DNA from 3 places in the Pseudomonas sp. NyZ480 genome. Region 3 is predicted to be linked to each of the others. Evidence: riboswitches for the same ligand, from Rfam matches in the RefSeq annotation. Region 3 holds a riboswitch; each other region holds the start of a gene.

The links. Region 3 has a riboswitch for cobalamin ahead of cobO (cob(I)yrinic acid a,c-diamide adenosyltransferase). Riboswitches for the same ligand answer to the same signal wherever they lie in the genome.
Region 1: another riboswitch for cobalamin. It lies ahead of cobW (cobalamin biosynthesis protein CobW); the one in region 3 lies ahead of cobO (cob(I)yrinic acid a,c-diamide adenosyltransferase).
Region 2: another riboswitch for cobalamin. It lies ahead of P3R38_RS15345 (TonB-dependent receptor); the one in region 3 lies ahead of cobO (cob(I)yrinic acid a,c-diamide adenosyltransferase).

What each region holds. Positions count from the first base shown of each region.
Region 1 covers NZ_CP120626.1:2,961,698-2,964,966, reverse strand. The annotation lists partial or broken gene P3R38_RS13530 (IS481 family transposase) at 1,628-1,764, shown strand; cobalamin riboswitch at 1,799-2,008, shown strand; gene cobW (cobalamin biosynthesis protein CobW) at 2,103-3,170, shown strand; gene cobN (cobaltochelatase subunit CobN) at 3,174-3,269, shown strand, end outside.
Region 2 covers NZ_CP120626.1:3,339,995-3,343,263, forward strand. The annotation lists gene lpxO (lipid A hydroxylase LpxO) at 1-537, shown strand, start outside; gene P3R38_RS15335 (carboxymuconolactone decarboxylase family protein) at 590-934, shown strand; gene P3R38_RS15340 (N-acetyltransferase) at 1,010-1,579, shown strand; cobalamin riboswitch at 1,631-1,837, shown strand; gene P3R38_RS15345 (TonB-dependent receptor) at 1,946-3,269, shown strand, end outside.
Region 3 covers NZ_CP120626.1:1,347,175-1,350,443, reverse strand. The annotation lists gene P3R38_RS06080 (cobyrinate a,c-diamide synthase) at 1-1,037, opposite strand, end outside; gene cobO (cob(I)yrinic acid a,c-diamide adenosyltransferase) at 1,034-1,645, opposite strand; cobalamin riboswitch at 1,768-1,986, opposite strand; gene P3R38_RS06070 (C40 family peptidase) at 2,130-2,663, opposite strand; gene P3R38_RS06065 (NlpC/P60 family protein) at 2,799-3,269, opposite strand, start outside.

The DNA of each region.
Region 1 (3,269 bases), 1.6 Mb from region 3:
CTCCGGGCTTGCTCCGGGAGGACCGCGCTGAACGGCCCCTCCTGGGCCGCAGCGCTTGACGGGCATCCATGCCCGTCACCTCCCTGCGCAAGCCCTGCGCTCGGCCTCCTAAAGTCGCATTAGGTGGCGCCTGAACTACCGCGCGCTAGAAGCAAGAGCAAAGCGAAGCAAAAGAAAGTCCGCCTCGAATTTATAGTTTTAATGTTGAATGTGCGGCTGGTTTAGCTGTTGTTGTTGTTGTTGTTGTTGTTGTTGTTGTTGGGAGTTGGGAGTTGGTATTTCATGCTCCGCTTTTGCTTTTAATGCGCGATATCCCAGACGCTGCAAATTGCGACGTCAGTAGGCCGAGCGTAGGGCTTGCGGAGGGAGGTGACGGGCATGGATGCCCGTCAAGCGCTGCGGCCCAGGAGGGGCCGTTCAGCGCGGTCCTCCCGGGAGCAAGCCCGTAGCGAGGGAACCCCGAAGCGAAGCGTAGGGGCCGGATGATAGGAGCCAGCGGTTTTTGCCTACTTTTGCCCAAGAGCAAAAGTAGGTCGCCGTAAAGGCGAAAAGGTGAGTGAGCGCCTCCATGGCGAATGGATATTCACGCTATCTGAATGCCGCCCTTAAATCTGTGCTTTGAAGTTTGAAGTTTGAAGTTTTGGTTTCTGGATGCGTGAGCATATCCATTTGCCAAGGTGACGCTCAATCACCTTTCCGCTCTTACAGCGGGTCACTTTTTGGCAGACGCCCCAAAAAGTAACCAAAAAAGTCTGGCTCCTATCATCCGGCCCCTGCGCTGCGCTCCGGGGTTCCCTCGCTCCGGGCTTGCTCCGGGAGGACCGCGCTGAACGGCCCCTCCTGGGCCGCAGCGCTTGACGGGCATCCATGCCCGTCACCTCCCTGCGCAAGCCCTGCGCTCGGCCTCCTGAAGTCGCATTAGGTGGCGTCTGAACTACCGCGCGCTAGAAGCAAGAGCAAAGCGAAGCAAAAGAAAATTTGCCTCGCATTTATAGTTTTAATATTGAATGTGCGGCTGGTTTAGCTGTTGTTGTTGTTGTTGTTGTTGTTGTTGTTGTTGTTCGGAGTTGGTATTTCATGCTCCGCTTTTGCTTTTAATGCGCGATATTCCAGGCGCTGCAAATTGCGACGTCAGTAGGCCGAGCGTAGGGCTTGCGGAGGGAGGTGACGGGCATGGATGCCCGTCAAGCGCTGCGGCCCAGGAGGGGCCGTTCAGCGCGGTCCTCCCGGGAGCAAGCCCGTAGCGAGGGAACCCCGAAGCGAAGCGTAGGGGCCGGATGATAGGAGCCAGCGGTTTTTGCCTACTTTTGCCCAAGAGCAAAAGTAGGTCGCCGTAAAGGCGAAAGGGTGAATGAGCCCCTCCATGGCGAATGGATATTCACGCTATCTGAATGCCGCCCTTAAATCTGTGCTTCAAAGTTTTGGTTTATGGATGCATGGGCATATCCATTTGCCAAAGCGACGCTCAACCACCTTTCCGCTCTTACAGCGGGTCACTTTTTGGCAGACGCCCCAAAAAGTAGCCAAAAAGGTCTGGCGGCATGACTCACCCACATGGGTTACAAATCAGATCACGCACATAGGTAACAGTCTTTGACTGACAGGGTCGGTATTCGAGGTTCTGACCATGCCTTGGCGAGAGCTGAAACCTATGGACCTGAAAATGCTTTTCATCGCGGATTCCTGCAAGGGGCGCCCAGCTTCAGCGCCCTATGCCAGGCCTACGAGATCAGCCGAAAGACCGGCTACAAATGGGTCGAGCGATTGTGCGAACAGTTGACCACCTGCCACCCCACGCGTAGCCTTGCCGCTTCGAGGTTCTTCGGCTGCGCCGAAGCTAAGACGGGAACGCGGTACAAGCCGCGGCTGCCCCCGCAACTGTAAGCACCGACAACGGATCGACACAGCCACTGCGCCCAAGCGCGGGAAGGCGTCATCCCTCAAGCCCCCGCAGAGAGAGGGCGAAGCAGTGCAAGCCAGGAGACCTGCCTCGGACGATTTCGACTTTCAACCGGGCGGGGTGATCCGGTGGCGAATAAGCCCGGCCACTGGCCCGTGGCTCTCGTCCCGCATGCCCGCCATCCTGCCAAGGGCATTGCGACATGAAAACACTGGCCAAGCTACCCGTCACCATCGTCACCGGCTTCCTCGGCTCGGGCAAAACCACGTTGCTCCGGCACATGCTCGACAATGCCCAAGGCCGCCGTATCGCGGTAATCGTCAATGAATTCGGCGAACTGGGTATCGACGGCGAAATTCTCAAGCAGTGCAGCATCGGTTGCACCGAGGAAGAAGCCAGCGGACGCGTCTACGAACTGGCCAATGGCTGCCTGTGCTGCACCGTACAGGAAGAGTTCTTCCCAGTAATGCGCGAATTGGTGGCGCGCCGTGGCGACCTCGACCACATTCTCATTGAAACCAGCGGCCTGGCCCTGCCAAAACCCCTGGTACAGGCCTTCCAGTGGCCGGAAATTCGCAATGCCTGCACTGTGGACGCCGTCATCACCGTGGTCGACAGCCCGGCGGTGGCCGCCGGCACATTCGCAGCCTATCCAGACCAGGTAGATGCCCAGCGCAAGCTCGACCCCAACCTGGACCACGAATCGCCGCTGCACGAACTGTTCGCCGACCAACTGGCCAGTGCCGACCTGGTGGTGCTCAACAAGGCCGACCTGATCGACGCCCAAGGCCTGGCTAAGGTCCGGGCGGAAGTCGCCGAAGAGCTGCCGCCAGCAGTCAAGGTGATCGAAGCCAGCAGCGGTCGCCTGCCACTGGACGTACTACTGGGCGTGGGGGCTGAATCCGAGGCGCATATCGACGGTCGCCGCACCCACCACGATTCGCACCACGATGACGACGACCATGACGATCATGACCACGATGCCTTCGACTCCATCTCCATCGACCTGCCCGAAGCCGATGAAAGCTTGCTGCTCGATGCCCTGACCCAGTTGGTGGTCGAATTCGGCATTCTGCGCGCCAAAGGCTTCGCGGCCATTCCGGGCAAGCCGATGCGCCTGCTGGTGCAGGGCGTGGGCACGCGCTTCGACAAGCATTTCGATCGCGCCTGGCGCGCCGACGAGCCGCGTATCACCCGCCTGGTGCTGATCGGCCAGGAGCTGAACGCCAGTGAACTGGAAGCGCGACTGCGCAAGGCCCTGGGCGCCTGACCCATGCACCTGCTGCGGACCCAGCCCGGCGGTTTCGTGCCGGACGACAGCATCGCCGACCTCGGCCAGACCCCCGCCGACCTGGTGATCCTCTGCAGC
Region 2 (3,269 bases), 2.0 Mb from region 3:
ATGAGCCTGTGCCCACGCACCACCGAGTTGCTCCAAGGCATCGGCACGGTCAAGGCGGCGATGTTCGCCACCCTACCGCCGGGTGCGAAACTGGTGCGCCACCGCGACCCCTACGCCGGCTCCTACCGCTACCATCTGGGCCTGGATACACCGAACGACGACGGCTGCTACATCGATGTGGATGGCGAAAAGTATTCCTGGCGCGATGGCGAAGCGGTGGTGTTCGACGAAACGTACATCCACTACGCCGCCAATACCACCGATCACAACCGCATCATCCTGTTCTGCGACGTCGAGCGTCCGCTCAAGTACCGCTGGGCGACCGCCTTCAACCGCTGGTTCAGCCGCAATGTCATGGCCGCCGCCGCCGCGCCGAACACCGCCAACGACAAGACCGGCGGCATCAACCGTCTGTTCACCCGCATCTACCGGATCCGTGAGCGCGGCAAGGCGCTGAAGAAGCGTAACCGTACCCGCTACTACCTGGAAAAGTGGGCCGTGGTCGCGGCACTGCTGCTGGTGTTCATCTATATCTGAAGGCTTGGACTACCCTGAAAGCTCCTGCCCAAACCCCAACAAGGTGAAGACGATGAGCATGATGGACTGGGACGCCTACCGTAAGCAGTTGATGGCCGGCATCGGCGATCTCAAGCAACTCTCCCCCGACACCGTGGCCGGCTACATGACGGCCAGCGGTGCGGGTGCCAAGACCAACCACCTGGACGCCAAGACTCGCGAGTTGATCTCCCTGGCCGTGGCGGTCACCACCCGCTGCGACGGCTGCATCGCCGTGCACTCGCAGCAAGCCGTCAAACACGGCGCCACCCGCGAAGAAATCGCCGAAGCCCTGGGCGTGGCCGTCGCCATGAATGCGGGTGCCGCGCTGGTCTACTCGGCCCGGGCACTGGATGCCGTTGGCAAGGCCGACAGCTGAGGCCTGGCGGCGCCGCCCTTGCGCGACGGCGCCGCGTTACTCAGACTGGGCACCTCAGCCCTTGCAGGAACCCGCATGATCCACATCCGCCCCATGACGCCCGAAGACTTCGAGCGCTTCTGGCCAACCTTCCAGGCCGTCATCCAGGCCCGCGAAACCTACGCCTACGACCCTGCCCTCACTTTCGAACACGCCCGGCAACTGTGGCTGGAACTGCCCCTGCATACCCTGGTTGCCGAAGCGAACGGCGAGGTGCTCGGTTCGTATTACCTCAAGGCCAACGCGGCAGGTCCCGGCGCCCATGTGGGCAACTGCGGCTATATGGTTTGCGAAGCCGCCCGCGGGCGCGGCGTGGCGCGGATGATGTGCGAGCACTCGCAAAAGCTGGCACGCCAGGAGGGCTTCCTGGCCCTGCAGTTCAACTCGGTGGTGGCCAGCAACGAAGTGGCCGTGGCGCTGTGGCGGAAACTGGGTTTCGAAACGGTCGGTCGCCTGCCCAAGGCCTACCGCCATGCCCGTCTTGGGCTGGTGGATTGCCTGGTGATGTACAAATGGCTGGCCGACGAACCGGTGGTGGAGAAACCGCCGCTGCTGATCGGGCGCAAGAACATCGAAGCCCGCGTATCACGCCGCCGGGGTCGATAGCGCCATCGGCAATACCGCGCAATCCATTGACGCAGAGCCGTTTCGATGGTCAGATGCGCGCCAGTTTCAGGTGCCCTGCGCCGCCGCGCGCAGGGTGAAACGGGAAGCCGGTGAGTCGAGCTACACGACAAGTCCGGCGCTGCCCCCGCAACGGTAAGCGAGCGAACCCTTCGAAATACCACTGTGCAAACGCATGGGAAGGTGAAGGCTTCACGACCCTCGCAAGCCCGGAGACCGGCCTGGAGCTTCACTTGGCAACCCGCGGTGGGCGGGCGCAGGCCGGTTTGCGCGTGCGCGCCTGCGTGCGTGGCTCACCTTTGCGTGTTTTCCACCGGGATCCATTCATTCCTGCAGCCGTGGAACGACATGTCCCGTATTTACAAGCTTCACACACTGGCGGCCTGCCTGGCCGTGACTTTTCCTGCCCTGGCCGACGAACGAAGTGCCCTGGCCCTGCCCTCCACGGCCATCACCGGCACCCACGATGACGCCGCCGTGGACCTCGCCACCCCGACCCAGGCTGGCTCGCGCCTTAACCTCAGCGCCCTGGAAACCCCGGCCAGCACCAGCAGCATCAGCGCACAACAGATCCAGCAGCGCAACAACCTCACCGTTCAGGATGCAGTCAGCCGCTCGCCCGGCATCTCCTTCATCGGTACCCCAGGCGACGGCGGCACCGGTCTCTCGGCCAGGGGCTTTACCGGGCATGGATCGGTGATGACCCTGTTCGATGGCACACGCCTGTACACGGGCGCGGGCACCCAGACTTTTCCGGTAGACCCGTGGCTGGTCGAGCGTATCGACGTGATCCGTGGCCCGGCCTCGGTGCTGTATGGCGAGGGCGCAACCGGCGCGGTGGTCAACGTGATCCCCAAAAAGCCATTCAGCGGCCAGGTGCAGAACCATCTGCGCCTGGGCTATGGCGCCTGGGACCGTCAGCAACTGGGCCTGGACAGCGGCGGCAGCATCAGCGAGCGCCTCAGCTACCGGGTGACCCTCAACCGCCAGGCAAGCAACGGCTGGGTCGACCGCACCGACTCGCGCAGCCTGGCCCTGGGCGCCGCGTTGCGCTTCGACGCCAACGACGACCTCAGCTTCACCCTGGCCCACGAGCGCGGCGATGCCGAGCCGGCCAACGACTTCGGCACACCCTTGATCGACGGCCACTACCGCTCCAGCCTGCGCAAGAAGAACTACAACATCGACGATGACGTGCAGCGCTACCGTGATGCGTGGACTCGTTTCACCACCGACTGGACCCTCAGCGACCACCTCAGTGCCAGCAACCAGCTCTACTACATCAAGAGCCGCCGCCATTGGCGCAATGCCGAGGCCTACAGCTGGGATGCCGACCGTGACCAACTGCTGCGCCAGAGCTACCTGCAGATCAAGCATAATCAGGAGCAGATCGGCGACCGCCAGACCTTCACGCTCGACCACCGCCTGTTCGGCTTGGCCAGCACCACCCTGGTCGGCGCCGAGTACAACAAGATTCGCTTCAACGTCGACAGCAACTCACCCTACGACGATGTCGGTGGCGACTACGTCGACCCATGGCACCCAACTGCGGCGACGTTCCACAGCAACTCGCCGCTGCGCCCGCAGACGCTGTCCACCACCCACACCTTCGCCCTGTTCGCGGAAAACCGCCTTCGGGTCACCGAGCGCCTCTCGCTGGTGACCGGCGTGC
Region 3 (3,269 bases):
AGCAGGCCAAGCAACTCGGCCCGCTCGCCCGCCACGTCGGTCAACGCGTCGAGCAGGTACAGCATGCCGCCACACTCCGCCAGCAGGGGCTTGCCTTGCGCGTGGTGGGCACGCAGGGCGTCGAGCATCGAGGTGTTGGCAGCCAATGCATGGTGGTGCAGTTCGGGGTAGCCTCCCGGCAGGTACAGGCTATCGACCAGGGGCATTTCACGGTCATGCAGGGGCGAGAAGAACTCAAGCTGCGCGCCCAGGCTTCGCAGCACGTCGAGGTTGGCACCATAGGTGAAGGCGAACGCTTCGTCCCGGGCCACCCCGATGCGCACGCCAGCCAACGACGACGACAGCTGACGCGGCTCCGGTGCGGCGAAAGTGACCGCCGGTGGCAGGCTTGCGTCGCAACTGGCGCCCAAGGCTTCGGCAGCTGCATCCAGGCGGGCGTCGAGGTCATTCAGTTCACTGGCTTGGACAAGCCCCAGGTGACGACTGGGCAGCTCGATGCCACGCTCGCGGGACAAACCGCCATACCAGCGCAGGCCTTCGGTCAGGCTGCCTTCGAGCAATTGGGCGTGACGCAGGCTGCCGACGCGGTTGGCCAGCACGCCGGCGAACGGCAGGTCGGCCTGGTAGCGCGCCAGGCCCAAGGCCAATGCTCCAAAGGTCTGGGCCATGGCCGTGCCGTCGATCACCGCCAACACCGGCACACCAAAATGACGCGCCAGATCGGCGCTCGAAGGGGTGCCATCGAACAGGCCCATGACGCCCTCGATCAGGATCAGGTCGGCTTCGGCAGCGGCTTCCCATAGCAAGCGACGGCTCTCCTGCGCACCGATCATCCACAGGTCCAATTGGTAGACCGGCGCACCACTGGCCCGCTCGAGGATCATCGGGTCGAGAAAGTCCGGCCCACACTTGAACACTCGTACCTTGCGCCCAAGGTTGCGATGCAGCCGTGCCAGCGCAGCGGTGACGGTGGTCTTGCCTTGTCCGGATGCAGGTGCGGCGATCAACACCGCAGGGCATTGGCGCGCTTGGTTCACAGTTCCACGCCCTTCTGCGCACGGATACCGGCCTGGAACGCATGCTTGAGCATGCCCATTTCGGTAACCGTGTCAGCCATCTCGATCATTTCGGGCTTGGCTGCGCGGCCGGTGACGATCACATGCTGCATTGGCGGGCGAGCCTGGATATCGGCCAGCACCTGGTCGAGATCGAGATAGCCATGCTTGAGGGCGATGTTCAGTTCGTCGAGCACCACGAACTGCACCGAAGGGTCCTGCAGCAACTGCCGCGACACCGCCCAGGCCGCTTCGGCAGCAGCGATATCGCGCTGACGGTCCTGGGTTTCCCAAGTGAAGCCCTCGCCCATGACGTGGTAGCGCACCTGCTCGGGGAAGCGGCGGAAGAACAGCTCTTCTCCCGTGCTGTTGCGGCCCTTGATGAACTGCACCACACCACACTGCATGCCATGGCCCAACGCACGGGCGAGCATGCCGAACGCCGAACTGCTCTTGCCCTTGCCGTTGCCGGTCAGCACCAGCAGCAGGCCGCATTCGTTGGGGGAATTGGCGATGCGCTCGTCGATGATCGCCTTCTTGCGCTGCATACGCGCCAGATGACGTTCGTCGCGTTCGGTGGTTTCGCTCATGAGGGTTCTCCGCAGGCTGACGCCACGCGAGAAGCGGCGGCAGGTCGATAGGCAGGCAGACGGAGGACGCGCAGGGGCCATGACCCGCTCTGGTCACGGTGCACCGCGCATCACCCTCCGTGATGCCGTTGGCAGTATCAGGCCGGTCTCCGGGCTCGTGAGCGGGCCTGTGGCCCTGGCCTGCGCGCCTTCCCGGGCGTTCACCCAGTGGCCCTGCGCGGCCGCGTCTCACCTACCGTTGCGGGGGCAGCGCCGGGCTCGCGTCTTCCGACGCCCACCGGCTTCCCAGTTTCACCCTGCCCAGTCGAGGCTGGCAGGACACCTGAAACACGCGCGAAGGTTAGAGGGTTGGGCCGGGAGCGTCAATCGAAGCGCTCGTTCGACGAGCGGGGTCATTCTCCAGGACGCGGCGCGGCGGTGGCCTGGCGACTTACCTCGGTGACCGCCGCAAGCGCCAGCGCTCGCCGGGGATGCGATCAGCTGATCAGCGGTTCTGCGCCAGGTGGCCTTGGGGAATGACTCGCTTGGCCTGCAGGTAGGCCTTGGCCCAGTAGCTGTTGGACAGGTAGTCCAGGCGCACCGTGCCGCCTGTGGAAGGCGCATGCACGAAGCGGCCTTCGCCCACGTAGATCCCGGCATGGCTCACTTGCGAGCCGCCACCGGTGGCGAAGAACACCAAGTCCCCGGACTGCAGCGCATTGAGGTCCACCGTTGGCGCACGCATGACGATCATTTCGCGGGTCGATCGCGGCAGGCTGATGCCCGCTGCATCGCGGTAGACATAGCCGATCAGGCCACTGCAATCGAAGCCGGAATCCGGCGTGTTACCGCCCCAGCGATAGGGGGTACCGACCAGGCCGATGGCGCGTATGAGCACATCGTCGGCAATCGGCGAAATGTCAGGCTGGGCGTACGGGATCTGTGGCTGAACCACAGGGGCCGGTGCCGGAGCATGGCTGGAACAGGCGGCAAGCAGAGCCACCAGGGAAAGGAATGCGAAGCGCGCCGTCATCGCCATGGCCAGAACTTCCTGTCTGAGACCGTAGGGCCGCAGCCCAAAAGAGTTGAGAATTTAGATTAGACGCTTTCTATAAATGCGCACGGCGGCGAGCTTTTCAGCATCGCCGCCGCGGCAGGGTACATCATTTTGCCATCAGTTGCGCGCGATATTGGTCGGCGCCATCGCCAAGGCTCGCTTGGCTTCGATGAAGGTCTTGCTCCAGTAGCGATCACCGAGGCTGTCGATGCGCACACCACCGCTGCGGCGGCTGCTGGAGTGGATGAACTGGTTGTCACCCAGGTAGATGCCAGCATGGCTGACACGACCACGGCCATTGGTGCTGAAGAACAGCAAATCGCCCGGCTTGAGCTTGTTGCGCGCCACTTTCGGTGCGTCGACGTTGATCATCTCGCGGGTAGAGCGCGGCAAGGTCACACCCGCCTCTTCGCGGAACAGGTAGCCGATGAAACCGCTGCAGTCGAAGCCCGACTTCTCCGAGGTACCGCCGAAACGGTAGCGCGTGCCGATCAACGACATGCCACGTTCGAGAATACTGTCGGCCAGGGCCGGCAATTGGTAAGGCTTGCCGCTGGAGAAAGCCTCCAGGTCATCTTCGGTGGCCAG